2 regions of the Rossellomorea oryzaecorticis genome follow, and region 2 is predicted to be linked to the other one. Evidence: predicted binding sites of a transcription regulator. Region 2 holds the regulator's gene; the other holds the start of a gene.
The links. The regulator LexA, encoded in region 2, represses DNA repair genes until DNA is damaged. The targets are predictions, from matches to a motif close to CGAACATATGTTCG.

Region 1: uvrB (excinuclease ABC subunit UvrB) is a predicted target of LexA. The motif match lies at 3,379-3,392, and genes of this name have one in related genera.

Annotation. Positions count from the first base shown of each region.
Region 1 is NZ_JBJOSA010000003.1:212,012-218,004, forward strand. It holds gene uvrA (excinuclease ABC subunit UvrA) at 1-1,265, opposite strand, end outside; gene uvrB (excinuclease ABC subunit UvrB) at 1,273-3,255, opposite strand; gene ACKA06_RS05270 (CsbA family protein) at 4,044-4,274, opposite strand; gene ACKA06_RS05275 (HD domain-containing protein) at 4,348-4,989, opposite strand; gene ACKA06_RS05280 (alpha/beta fold hydrolase) at 5,040-5,810, opposite strand; gene ACKA06_RS05285 (phosphoglycerate dehydrogenase) at 5,887-5,993, opposite strand, start outside.
Region 2 is NZ_JBJOSA010000002.1:409,706-415,698, reverse strand. It holds gene ACKA06_RS04160 (IS110 family RNA-guided transposase) at 819-1,715, opposite strand; gene ACKA06_RS04155 (DUF896 domain-containing protein) at 2,029-2,262, opposite strand; gene ACKA06_RS04150 (YneB family resolvase-like protein) at 2,352-3,002, opposite strand; gene yneA (cell division suppressor protein YneA) at 3,018-3,344, opposite strand; gene lexA (transcriptional repressor LexA) at 3,505-4,125, shown strand; gene glnA (type I glutamate--ammonia ligase) at 4,233-5,567, opposite strand; gene ACKA06_RS04130 (MerR family transcriptional regulator) at 5,607-5,993, opposite strand, start outside.

The sequences.
Region 1 (5,993 bases), on a different contig from region 2:
TTCACCGCCAGGCTTTCTTCCTTCAGGCGGTGCCCGTTACAAGTCGGGCAGTCCTGCTGCGCCATGTATTTCTCCATCTGCTCCCGGATATAGTCCGAGCTTGTTTCACGGTAGCGCCGCTCGATATTTTTCATGACTCCTTCAAAGCGGAGATAATTCTCGCGCACCTGGCCGAAGTCGTTTTCATAGCGGAAGTAGATTTCATCCCTGCCCGACCCCTTCAGAATTTTATCCATTTTATCTTTCGGGATATCCTTGACCGGCACATCCATCGGGATGCTGTAGTGATCGCAGACTGCCTTCAAAAGGGATGGATAGTATTGTGAACTGCTCGGCTCCCACGGGGCGATCGCGTGCTCGTTCAATGTGCGGTCCCAGTTCGGGATGACGAGGTCCTTGTCCACTTCAAGCTTCGTTCCAAGGCCGTCACAGCTGGGGCATGCCCCGAATGGACTGTTGAAAGAGAACATTCTCGGCTCAAGCTCAGTGATCGAGAATCCGCAATAAGGGCATGCATGATGTTCACTGAACAGGAGTTCTTCCTCGCCGATCACATCGATGACGACCTGTCCTTCCGCAAGGCGCAGGGCCGTTTCCAATGAATCTGATAATCGTGCTGCAACGCCGTCTTTCACGACGATACGGTCAATGATGACTTCGATGGTATGCTTTTTATTCTTTTCAAGTTTGATTTCTTCCCCAAGGTCCTGAACCTCTCCGTTTACACGGACACGGACGAACCCTTGCTTCTTGATGTCTTCAAGCGTCTTGACGTGGGTCCCTTTCCGCCCGGACACCACAGGTGCGAGAACCTGAAGCTTCGTGCGTTCGGGATACTCAAGGATCCGGTCGACCATCTGCTCGATCGTCTGGGAGGAGATTTCGATGCCGTGATTCGGACAGATTGGTTTCCCGACACGGGCAAACAGCAGTCGGAGATAGTCATAGATTTCAGTGACCGTTCCAACCGTTGACCTCGGGTTTTTGCTTGTCGTTTTCTGGTCGATCGAAATCGCCGGGGATAATCCTTCGATGGAATCGACATCCGGCTTATCCATCTGTCCCAGGAATTGACGTGCATAAGCAGACAGTGACTCGACATAACGTCTCTGCCCTTCTGCGTAAATGGTGTCAAATGCAAGGGAGGACTTCCCGGATCCGGATAAACCGGTCAGGACGACCAGCTTATCCCTTGGGATTTTGATATCTATATTTTTTAAATTATGAGCTCTTGCTCCTTGTACGATAATTTGGTCTTTGGCCATTCCTGTTTCATCCTTCCGCCTTAAGCTCAAGAATGGTGTCGCGAAGCTGGGCTGCACGTTCAAAGTCGAGCGCCTTGGCTGCTTCTTTCATTTCCACTTCCAAGCTAGCAATAAGTTTTTGTCTCTCCGGTTTGGACATATTTGATACTTTTGTCTCTTTCCCCTCATAAACCCCTGCTTCTTCAGCAGCATGGGTCGCACGGATGACATCCCTGATTTCTTTTTGGATCGTCGTCGGCGTGATGCCATGCTTTTCGTTGTATTCAATCTGGATTTCACGGCGGCGTTTCGTTTCATCGATCGCCTTCTGCATCGAATCCGTCATCTTATCGGCGTACATAATGACTTTACCGTTCGAGTTACGCGCGGCGCGTCCGATCGTCTGGATGAGTGAACGTTCAGAGCGAAGGAATCCTTCCTTATCTGCGTCAAGGATCGATACCAGCGAAACTTCAGGGATATCGAGTCCTTCACGAAGCAGGTTGATCCCGACGAGAACATCGAATTTCCCGAGGCGCAGGTCGCGGATGATTTCGATCCGCTCGAGCGTCTTGATTTCCGAGTGCAGGTATTGCACTTTGATGCCGATTTCTTTTAAATAAGCGGAAAGATCCTCTGACATTTTCTTTGTCAGCGTCGTCACGAGGACGCGCTCATTTTTCTCGATCCGCTCATTGATTTCACCGAGAAGGTCATCGATCTGTCCTTCGATCGGGCGAACTTCGATGACGGGGTCAAGCAGACCTGTCGGACGGATGATCTGCTCGATCATTTCAGGGCTGTGTTCAAGTTCATAAGGGCCCGGCGTTGCGGAAACATAGAGAAGCTGCTGGACCTTTTCTTCGAATTCCTCGAATCTGAGCGGTCTGTTATCCATCGCTGAAGGCAGACGGAAGCCGTGGTCGACAAGCACTTTTTTCCGTGCCTGATCCCCGTTGAACATCCCCCTGATCTGAGGCAGAGTCACGTGTGACTCATCCACGACGATCATGAAATCATCCGGAAAATAATCAAGGAGCGTATATGGTGTGGAACCCGGCGGCCTCAATGTAAGGTGACGGGAATAGTTTTCGATTCCTGAACAGAAGCCCATTTCCCTCATCATTTCAAGGTCATAGCGGGTCCGCTGTTCGAGACGCTGGGCTTCGAGAAGCTTGCCGTCTTCTTTCATGACCGCCAGCTGTTCTTCCAGTTCTTTTTCGATATTTTTGATCGCCACCTGCATCTTTTCTTCACGTGTTACGAAGTGGGATGCCGGGAAGATGGCGACGTGATCACGGTCTCCCATAATTTCGCCTGTCAGGGCATCGACTTCGCGGATGCGGTCGATCTCATCTCCGAAAAACTCCACGCGCATGCAGTGTTCATCACGAGATGCGGGGAAGATTTCCACAACATCTCCGCGTACTCGGAATGTCCCGCGCTGAAAATCGATGTCGTTTCGTTCGTATTGGATATCCACAAGCTTGCGGAGAAGCTGATTCCGCTCGATTTCCATCCCTGTACGGAGGGATAAGACAAGCTCGCGGTATTCTTCCGGGTTACCCAACCCGTATATGCAGGAGACGGAAGCGATGATGATGACGTCCCTCCGCTCGAATAAAGAGGATGTAGCCGAGTGGCGGAGCTTATCGATTTCATCATTGATGCTTGCGTCTTTTTCTATAAATGTATCGGTCTGGGGAACATACGCCTCAGGTTGATAATAATCGTAATAGCTGACGAAATACTCGACAGCATTATCAGGGAAAAAATCCTTGAATTCACTGTATAGCTGACCGGCAAGTGTTTTATTGTGGGCAATAATCAATGTCGGTTTCTCCACTTTTTGAATCACGTTGGAAACGGTAAAGGTCTTACCGGTACCTGTCGCCCCGAGGAGCGTCTGATGACGTTTCCCTTCATTAACTCCCTGAACCAATCTGTCAATCGCCTTCGGCTGATCGCCCTCCGGCTTGTATTTGGACTTTAACTGAAATTGTTCCTTCACCGTGAAACCTCCTGTACAAAAGAATCCGTACCTTGTTATTTACCTATTTATTCACATAATAAACACAGTCCATTCATCTATACACATTCTACCACATATCGTACAGAAATAACCAACAAAAAGCGAACAAAAGTTCGTTTATGTAGTCAGGAGGTTCTTTATACGGTGAGAAGCGGTGTGGAGGGATTGGGGATAAACTTTGGGGTATTGATTTGTCTATTTTTCATGTCTATGACAGGATTTCAGGACATCGCGAGTGGATGAATGTCAATTACTACGGGGCTAGTCCAGATTAATTAGGAGGGGGATCATTCAGAGGCGAAAAGCATAAGATGAATGGCCTTGAATCCGGAATCTTCGAATTTCGGGTTGAAATCTTTTAATTTTACCCCTTTATCTTTCAATACTGACCATTAATCTTCGAATTCCGCCAAATAATCTTTTAATTTCCGGGATTATTCCACCAAATGGAAATAAAATCCAAAAAACTCTTTCCCTCCCGGCATTCCCCCAAATACAGCACTGGCAGTTTTAATTGGAGGGGTATGATGTAAGATGTGCTTGAAAAATACACACATCCTGTTAATAACTATGTGCATAACTCCTTAATCATTGTGGAAAACAACAATTTTTATCCACATATTAGTCAAAAACCTGTGAATAATGTGTATGAATCCGGATTCATAGTGTGAATAACTTTAAAACTAACATAGTTATTCACAACCCTCTAACAGTTATCCACAATCCCCACAAAAAGAAAAACCCGGGCACTGGTTTGTCTACAGTGCTCAGGTTTTTTGTTTCGCTTTGTTCATCATTCGATTGCTGTACCAGAATCCGACGGTGAGGGATGCTGCGTCGACGACGATCAGTCCCCAGGAGTCGGTATATCCTTTTGATACGGATGCAGCGATCAGGGCTACGGTAAGTATGAGTCCAACGTAATGATTGTAGGTGACTCTGGTGAACAGAATCACGAGCAATCCCGGCAAAAAGATACCCAGTATGATTTTAGACACGGTCCACTCTCCTCAAATGACGGGAATAACCATATTTTAACGAATAACGTCTATATATGAAAGGTTTTTCTCGCTATTCGTCCGCTGACTGGATCAGCCGCTCCGTCCGTTCTTTCAATTCACTGTGGGGGATGAATTTTTCTGAGAGCATGTCGGGGAGAATGTAGTCGAGAAAATATTGGACGCACTCGAGCTCCCTGAATTTCATGATGGTCGACAGGGCTCCCTCGTAAATCTCCATGAATAACGGGTCTGGATTCCCTTTCTGAATTTCTCCGAATGATTCATAAAGAAGGTCGATTTTATCGGCGACCGACAGGATCTGGCCTTCGAGTGATGCATCCTTTCCTTCCTTAAACCGTTCCCTGTATACATCCTGAAACCGCGGCGGGATTTCGGTGTCGATGAATTTCTTGACCATCTGATCTTCTACCTGGCTGAACAGTTCGCGGAGTTCTGCCGATGCATATTTCACAGGCGTTTTGATGTCGCCTGTGAATAACTCGGCATAGTCATGGTTCAGCGATTTTTCGTAAAGGGCCTTCCAGTCGACCTCTTGTCCATTCTGTTCCTCCACGGTCCCGAGGAATTGTGAGATCTTGGTCACCTTGAAGGAGTGGCTGGCCACGTTATGTTCGTGATATTTGAACCTCCCCGGACAGCGCACGAGCGTCTCGAGGTCGGACAGGCTTTTAAAATAGTGATGAATTCCCATAGTATTCTCCTCTCTCTTGTATCGTTCCGGGTTGTATCCTTACCCTTCTTTTATTTAAAAGAAACCAGCCCTTCCACTTCCCCGGCCAGGATGGCATTGAGTGCATCGTGATGCAGGGTCGGGATTTGGTGGGATGCCCCCGGTATGATGTAGACTTTCTTAGGATGACAGTCTTTATAGCACTCCAGCTGATCATTGACCCAGTCCGATTTCTCCCCGTATATCAGCATAATCGGCACCTTGCAGCGGTTCATTTTTTCGATGCCGTCATAGCACAGTGACTGCTTGTAAAAATGGTACCAGACTTCCGGATTCGCCTTGTTCATGTGAAGGACGAGTTCTTTGCGTTCCGACTTATCTTTCGTATGGGCCTTTGAAATGATTTTAGCGAGCCTTACCGGATAATGACGGACCATCTTCATCCCGATCAGATGCATCATTTTCAGCTTATTGTGGACAACCTTCGGGTAAGCCCCGATCAGAATCATGGCGCTTACTCTTTCATTATATGCTGCGGCGAATTCTTGTGCGATCACGCCTCCGGCTGAATATCCGAGAAGTACACATGTGGATAACTGTAAATGATCAAGAAGGAAAAGAAGTTCATCCACAAAGGAATCAAGACTTACGAACGGCTTCATAGTCGGAGAATCTCCGTGTCCCGATAAGTCCGGGATGATCAGCCTGAAATGACTGGCAAGGGAGTGCTGTTTTGAAAACACGGCCCTCCCCATTCCGGGTGGGTGAATGAATAGCAGCGGCGTCCCTTTTCCGAGATCGTCGAAATATAGACTGGAGCCTTGATAAGGTATGCTTGGCATATATAAAAACCTCCCTTATTCCGAGTAGTGTCTCTTACACATTCTTCTCGGGATAAGGGAGTTCTAGTCATGCTATTTAGATGAGGCGCACCGATACGACGCCATCGATGGCTTTCAGTTTTGTTTTGACATCGTTCTGCTCTTCTTCGTTCAGCTTTTGGTCAAGGTCGATCATCGTGTAGG
Region 2 (5,993 bases):
GAACGAAACCGTCAATAAATTGACCTACACAGATTTTGGTTATGTTTTTAGGCAACCTTAATTAGAGAAGCTCTTTTTGACTTCTCAACTTATTTGTTTCCCTTCATCACCGCTAATGATTTCCGTGCAAAACTCCGCTTTCCGCGGGCGGTTGGTGAGCCTCCTCGGCTTTGCCTGCGGGGTCTCACCTAACACGCTTTCCCGCAGGAGTCTACGTTTTGCACTCCAATCAATCGCTGGAACCGGCATTTAATATGGATAAGTTTACTCATTTCCATCCTGAATAAATGGATTGAAACTTATTATAGGTCGGCTTGATCCTCCTTTTTGTTTGATGGAATAGAAGGTAAGAATACGGCACGAAGGCAAAAATCTCTACTGCGGTTAGCACTCTGATATTAGTGGGTTTTCACATTTTATCTTTCCGTATAAAGGCCTGGTCCACTAACTCGGCGCGTGAGTTAATCTATTTAGAATTATCACATAGGAGGCACGTGGATTTTCCTTTCCGGTTTTACTCTCTGCCTTCGAGCCCTATTCTCAGGCTCCTATTTTATTTTATTTTTCATTTCAAAATAATATCGCAAATAACCACTCAATCATTAAGCATTTGGAGCACTTTCAACTTCCTGCATTATAGCCCAAATAAAACCGGCTAACTCTCTCGCTACCGCCGTAATAGCTTTACCAGGGTTTTTGCCTCGTGCAAGTAGACGGTAATACTTTTGATGGAGACGATTTTGAGCTTTCCAGGAAATTGCTTGTATCGTAGGTGATTGACCATGTATCCGTTTTTTGAGTTCTCCTTTTACGGCAGGTTAAAAACGATAGCTCCAAGCAGCTTCCACCAACATATGTCGTACATGACGGTTACCTGTTTTGGTGATGTTTCCCTGCTTTCTGCTTTCTCCACTCGAATATTCACACGGTATCAATCCAACATAAGCCATGAATTGTCGAGGGGTGGAGAAACGTTTGAAAGAACCAATCTCCGCTACAACACTAGTCGCAGTGATAAGAGCGACGCCTCTTAATGCTTGTAAAGCTTGAATTTTTGGGGCTTGTACACCTTCGGTGGATTGTAGTCTAATTTCTTTTTCCAATCTAAGAAGGCGTTGTTTTATTTCTTTTAACTGATGATAATATTCTTGATAGACAATTCTTAAATGGGAGTTTTCAAATTTAAGTGTATCCAACCAATTAAAATATTTTACCGTCCATTTGTTTACTCCAGAAGGCGGCTTAATGTTATTTCGTAGAAGAAACTTACTTAAACGATGCTTGATTCTCAGCTCATCTTCTTTGGCATCTTCCCGACATCTGACAAGATCCCGCAACGCTTCATCTTCTTCAGTTGGGACATAAATCGAAGTCAATTCACCGGCACGATATAACTGTGCCAGTCGAAGGGAATCTCTACGATCTGTTTTTATGCGCTCTCCTGGTCTCTGAGGTATTAAAGATGGGGCAATCACTTCACAATGAATTCCTAAGGCCAAAAATAGTCTATATAACGGATAACCTGTAGGTCCTGCTTCGTAACAAACTCGAAGATTTTCTGGACTGCCCAGCTTCTTCATTAATTTCTTAACAGCACCAGAAGTATGAGGAATCATTCCCCAGTATCTTGGTTCCTGCCGACCTTCTTCCGCAATAGCGACGGCAATTTTTTCTTTTGATACGTCTAAACCTACATATTTTATGGTATCCTTCATAATAACTAGCTCCTTCCGTAATGTAGCTCTGATTTGGTATGTGGTTTTCCTAAAAACATTTTTACCAAATTAACCTACGATGTTACGTGTAAGGAGCTAGTTTCGTTCATGATAACTCGTCACTTCGTTCCTGCGGGGTCTCACATTAGCTACTCTTTCCGCAGGAGTCTCCGTCTTGTACTCCAATCAACCGCGGGAACAAGCTAAAAACTGTGAGTATAAATAAAAAACAAACTAACCTAAATCCCGAGGGAAAAGATTAGTTTGAATATTTACTTAGACAACTCACATTTGTTATAATCCTTGTTTCAGATTAATGCATTTTGCGTTTGTTTTGGATGTCTTTAATTTTTTTTGGGGTGACTTCATTGCCGTCGGTGTCGAAAATGCGTGTGTTCTCGATGGTGCCTTTCATTGACTGACGGAATGTTTCAAGATATTCTTTTCTTAATTTTGTTTGTTCTTTCGCTTCACTGTCAGTCAGTCCGCTCTCTTTTGACTTCTTGGCAAGTTCATTTATCCTGTTCATCTTTTTCTTAGATAGCATCTATGAAAACTCCTTTACAGCTTTTATCCAGTACATTGCTTCAATAAATATACCGATATGTTACTAGATAAGAGCTTCATTGACAAGGGTTATGTTTCCTTGACGGAGTCCATATACTCTTTATATCTCCTATGTACCGTGGCCTTTGATATATTATATCCGAACCCTCTCAGGGTAGCTGCAATTTCTGCAAATGTCAGTTCATTACTTCTTAATCGCACAATTTCCTCCACGGGAACTTCTATTCTTTCCCTTCCCTCCAGATTTCCTCTGTTTTTCAAATTTTTCTGGGGGCGGAAACCATTTTCAACCGCTCTTCTCATCCCTCTTTTTATTTTCAGATTATGAAGCTTCCTTTGATATTCTTCCACCATGCTTACTATGTTGATGACCATCGAGTCTGACTCTGATAAATGCAGTTCGCCGCTGTGAGTCTGACTGATAATCTTGATATCTTCTTTCAGTATGCAATGTATCAGGGCTATTTTAGCATTCCCCCTGCCAATTCTCGTTTCATCCTGGATCAGAACTGCATCAATCGAACCATCCTTTATCAAGTCCAGAAGGGTAAGTACACCCGGTCGATCCAGTTCAAACCCACTGGCCTGATCCTTTATCACTGCCTCCACATCAAAGTGATGTTCTTCTGCAAGCTTTAACAATTCTGCTTCCTGTCTTTCCAGTGAAGTCTCCTGCGTATCTTTTTTTGTGCTCACTCTGCAGTAAATTGCTGCTTTCATATAGACATTCACCCTCTACTTATTATTCATCGCAAGCTGTATATCGGATTGGGTGGAATATGAAGATGCTTCGACCGGCAAAATCAATGACATCCCAGGCTCTATCGCGAAGGAGATTAAATCATTTTCATGTCCCACCCATTCGATGAACTCTTCCCTCGTCATATTGTATTCCCCTTCAAACTTCTCAGCAATCGTCCAGAGAGTATCCCCCTTATTGACGGTGACCGTCTCATATGAAGGATCGCTCCCCCCCGATACCACTAAGTAACCCGCTGATAAAAAAGATAATACAAAAAGAATGATTATATAAGAAAAACGATTCCAAATTTGTGTTAACATATAAATGACCTCCATACGAATGTTTGTTCTGTTTGTTTGTAACTAGATTGTAATACGAACATCCGTTTGGTGTCAACCGAAAAATTCGAACTTATGTTTGTATCAGTTGGAAAGACATGCTATAATGGGAACATAAGATCGATAATAGAGGTGCGTGTACATGACTAAATTGTCTAAACGACAGCAAGACATACTTCAATACATTAAAGTATCTGTTAAAGAAAAAGGTTATCCGCCATCAGTCCGGGAAATAGGTGAAGCTGTCGGTTTGGCTTCAAGTTCAACGGTCCACGGTCATCTTGCAAGGCTCGAGAGCAAAGGGCTTATCCGGCGTGATCCCACCAAGCCAAGGGCAATAGAGATACTTGATCTGGAAGAAGATACAATTCCACGCCAGAAAGTTGTAAACGTGCCCTTGATCGGTAAGGTAACTGCCGGACAGCCGATTACGGCTGTCGAAAACGTTGAGGAATTCTTTCCTCTTCCCGAACGTCTGGCTCCTTCAGATGAGCAGGTTTTCATGCTCGAAATCATGGGGGACAGTATGATAGAAGCCGGAATTCTCGACGGGGACTTCGTCATTGTAAGACAACAGCAGACGGCCAACAACGGAGATATCGTCGTCGCCATGACGGAAGAAGACGAAGCGACAGTAAAACGCTTCTTCAAAGAAAAGGATTATGTCAGACTCCAGCCGGAAAACTCGACAATGGGTCCAATCATATTACGAAATGTTTCTATCCTCGGTAAAGTTATTGGTGTTTATCGCCAGGTTCATTAATTATCAAAAAAAAACGCTGGAATCAGCGTTTTTTTGTTTTGTCCGCCATACGCAAAAAAAAGCCAGCGCTGAAGAATGCGCTGGCTTTAATGCTATAAAAGTCCATCTTAGTACATTTGGATATACTGTTCTCTTTCCCAAGGGTGAACTTGAGTACGGAACATATCCCATTCGATCTCCTTCGCTTCCACAAAGTGTTCGAAGATGTGCCCCCCAAGGGATTTGATGATTACTTCGTCTTTTTTCAGTTCTTCCAATGCTGCATATAAAGTAGCAGGTAGATCAATGATACCCGCTTCTTCACGTTCCTTTTTATCCATTACATAGATATTGCGGTCAATCGGAGCCGGTGCATCAAGATTATTTTTGATTCCATCCAGACCAGCCGCAAGAAGGACAGACATAGCCAGATATGGGTTAGCTGCCGGATCGACACTTCTGACTTCAACACGTGTACTGATTCCGCGGGAAGCCGGGATACGGATTAAAGGACTTCTATTTTGAGCAGACCACGCTACGTAACATGGAGCTTCGTATCCAGGAACCAATCGTTTATAGGAGTTTACCGTCGGATTCGTGATCGCCGTAAATGCAGTGGCATGCTTGATTGTACCTGCAAGGAATTGACGAGCTGTCTCACTTAATTGAAGGTCTCCTTTTTCATCAAAGAATGCATTTTTGCCATCCTTAAATAACGACATATTACAGTGCATCCCGGAACCATTCACACCGAATAAAGGTTTCGGCATAAACGTTGCATGAAGTCCGTGTTTACGTGCAATTGTTTTTACAACCAATTTAAATGTCTGGATATCATCACAAGCTTTAAGGGCACTTGCATATTTAAAGTCGATTTCATGCTGCCCAGGCGCTACCTCATGGTGGGAAGCTTCGATTTCAAAGCCCATTTCTTCTAACTCAAGTGCGATATCACGGCGGCAGTTTTCACCCAGGTCTGTAGGTGCAAGGTCGAAATAACCGCCATTATCATTCAGCTCAAGTGTAGGTTCACCATTTACATCCAGCTTGAAAAGGAAGAATTCCGGTTCAGGCCCAAGATTGAAATCAGAGAATCCAAGCTCTTCCATTTCTTTCAATACTCGCTTCAGGTTGTTACGCGGATCACCTTCGAAAGGTGTCCCATCCGGATTGTAAATATCACAGATCAAACGTGCAACTTTCCCTTTTTCTGCAGTCCATGGGAATACAAGCCATGTGTCCAGGTCAGGGAATAGATACATATCTGATTCTTCGATTCGTACGAAGCCTTCAATTGAAGATCCGTCAAACATCATTTTATTATCCAATGCTTTCTCAAGCTGACTGAAAGGGATCTCAACATTTTTGATTGTCCCTAAAATGTCTGTGAATTGCAGACGGATGAATTTAACACCCTCCTCATTCGCTAATCTGATCACATCGTCACGAGTATACTTTGCCATTTGTTGTAATTCCTCCTCAGATTCATTTAAGGTTATTTATTAATGAAAAAAGCGGGACATATCTCCCTGACGCAAGGAAGCCCGGTTAAATTTCCCTGAATGCATCAATTCATTCCGGAGTAATTTACGAAGCTGTTCGTCAGATAGATCCTGCCTTGCTTTTCCTTCCTCCTGCTTGCTTGTTTCAGATACTACTTTCTTTTCGTCCACGGCATTAACCGAGAAAATTTTCTTGATTCCCGCCATGTTCACCCCTTGATCTAACAAATCCTTAACTTCCAACAGTTTATCAATGTCATTCAAGGAAAAGAGTCTGCGATTCCCCTCTGTTCGCGCGGGGGTTATCAACCCGTGCTCTTCGTAGTATCGGATTTGACGAGCCGTTAAGTCCGTGAGCTGCATGACAATACTGATAGGAAACAATGC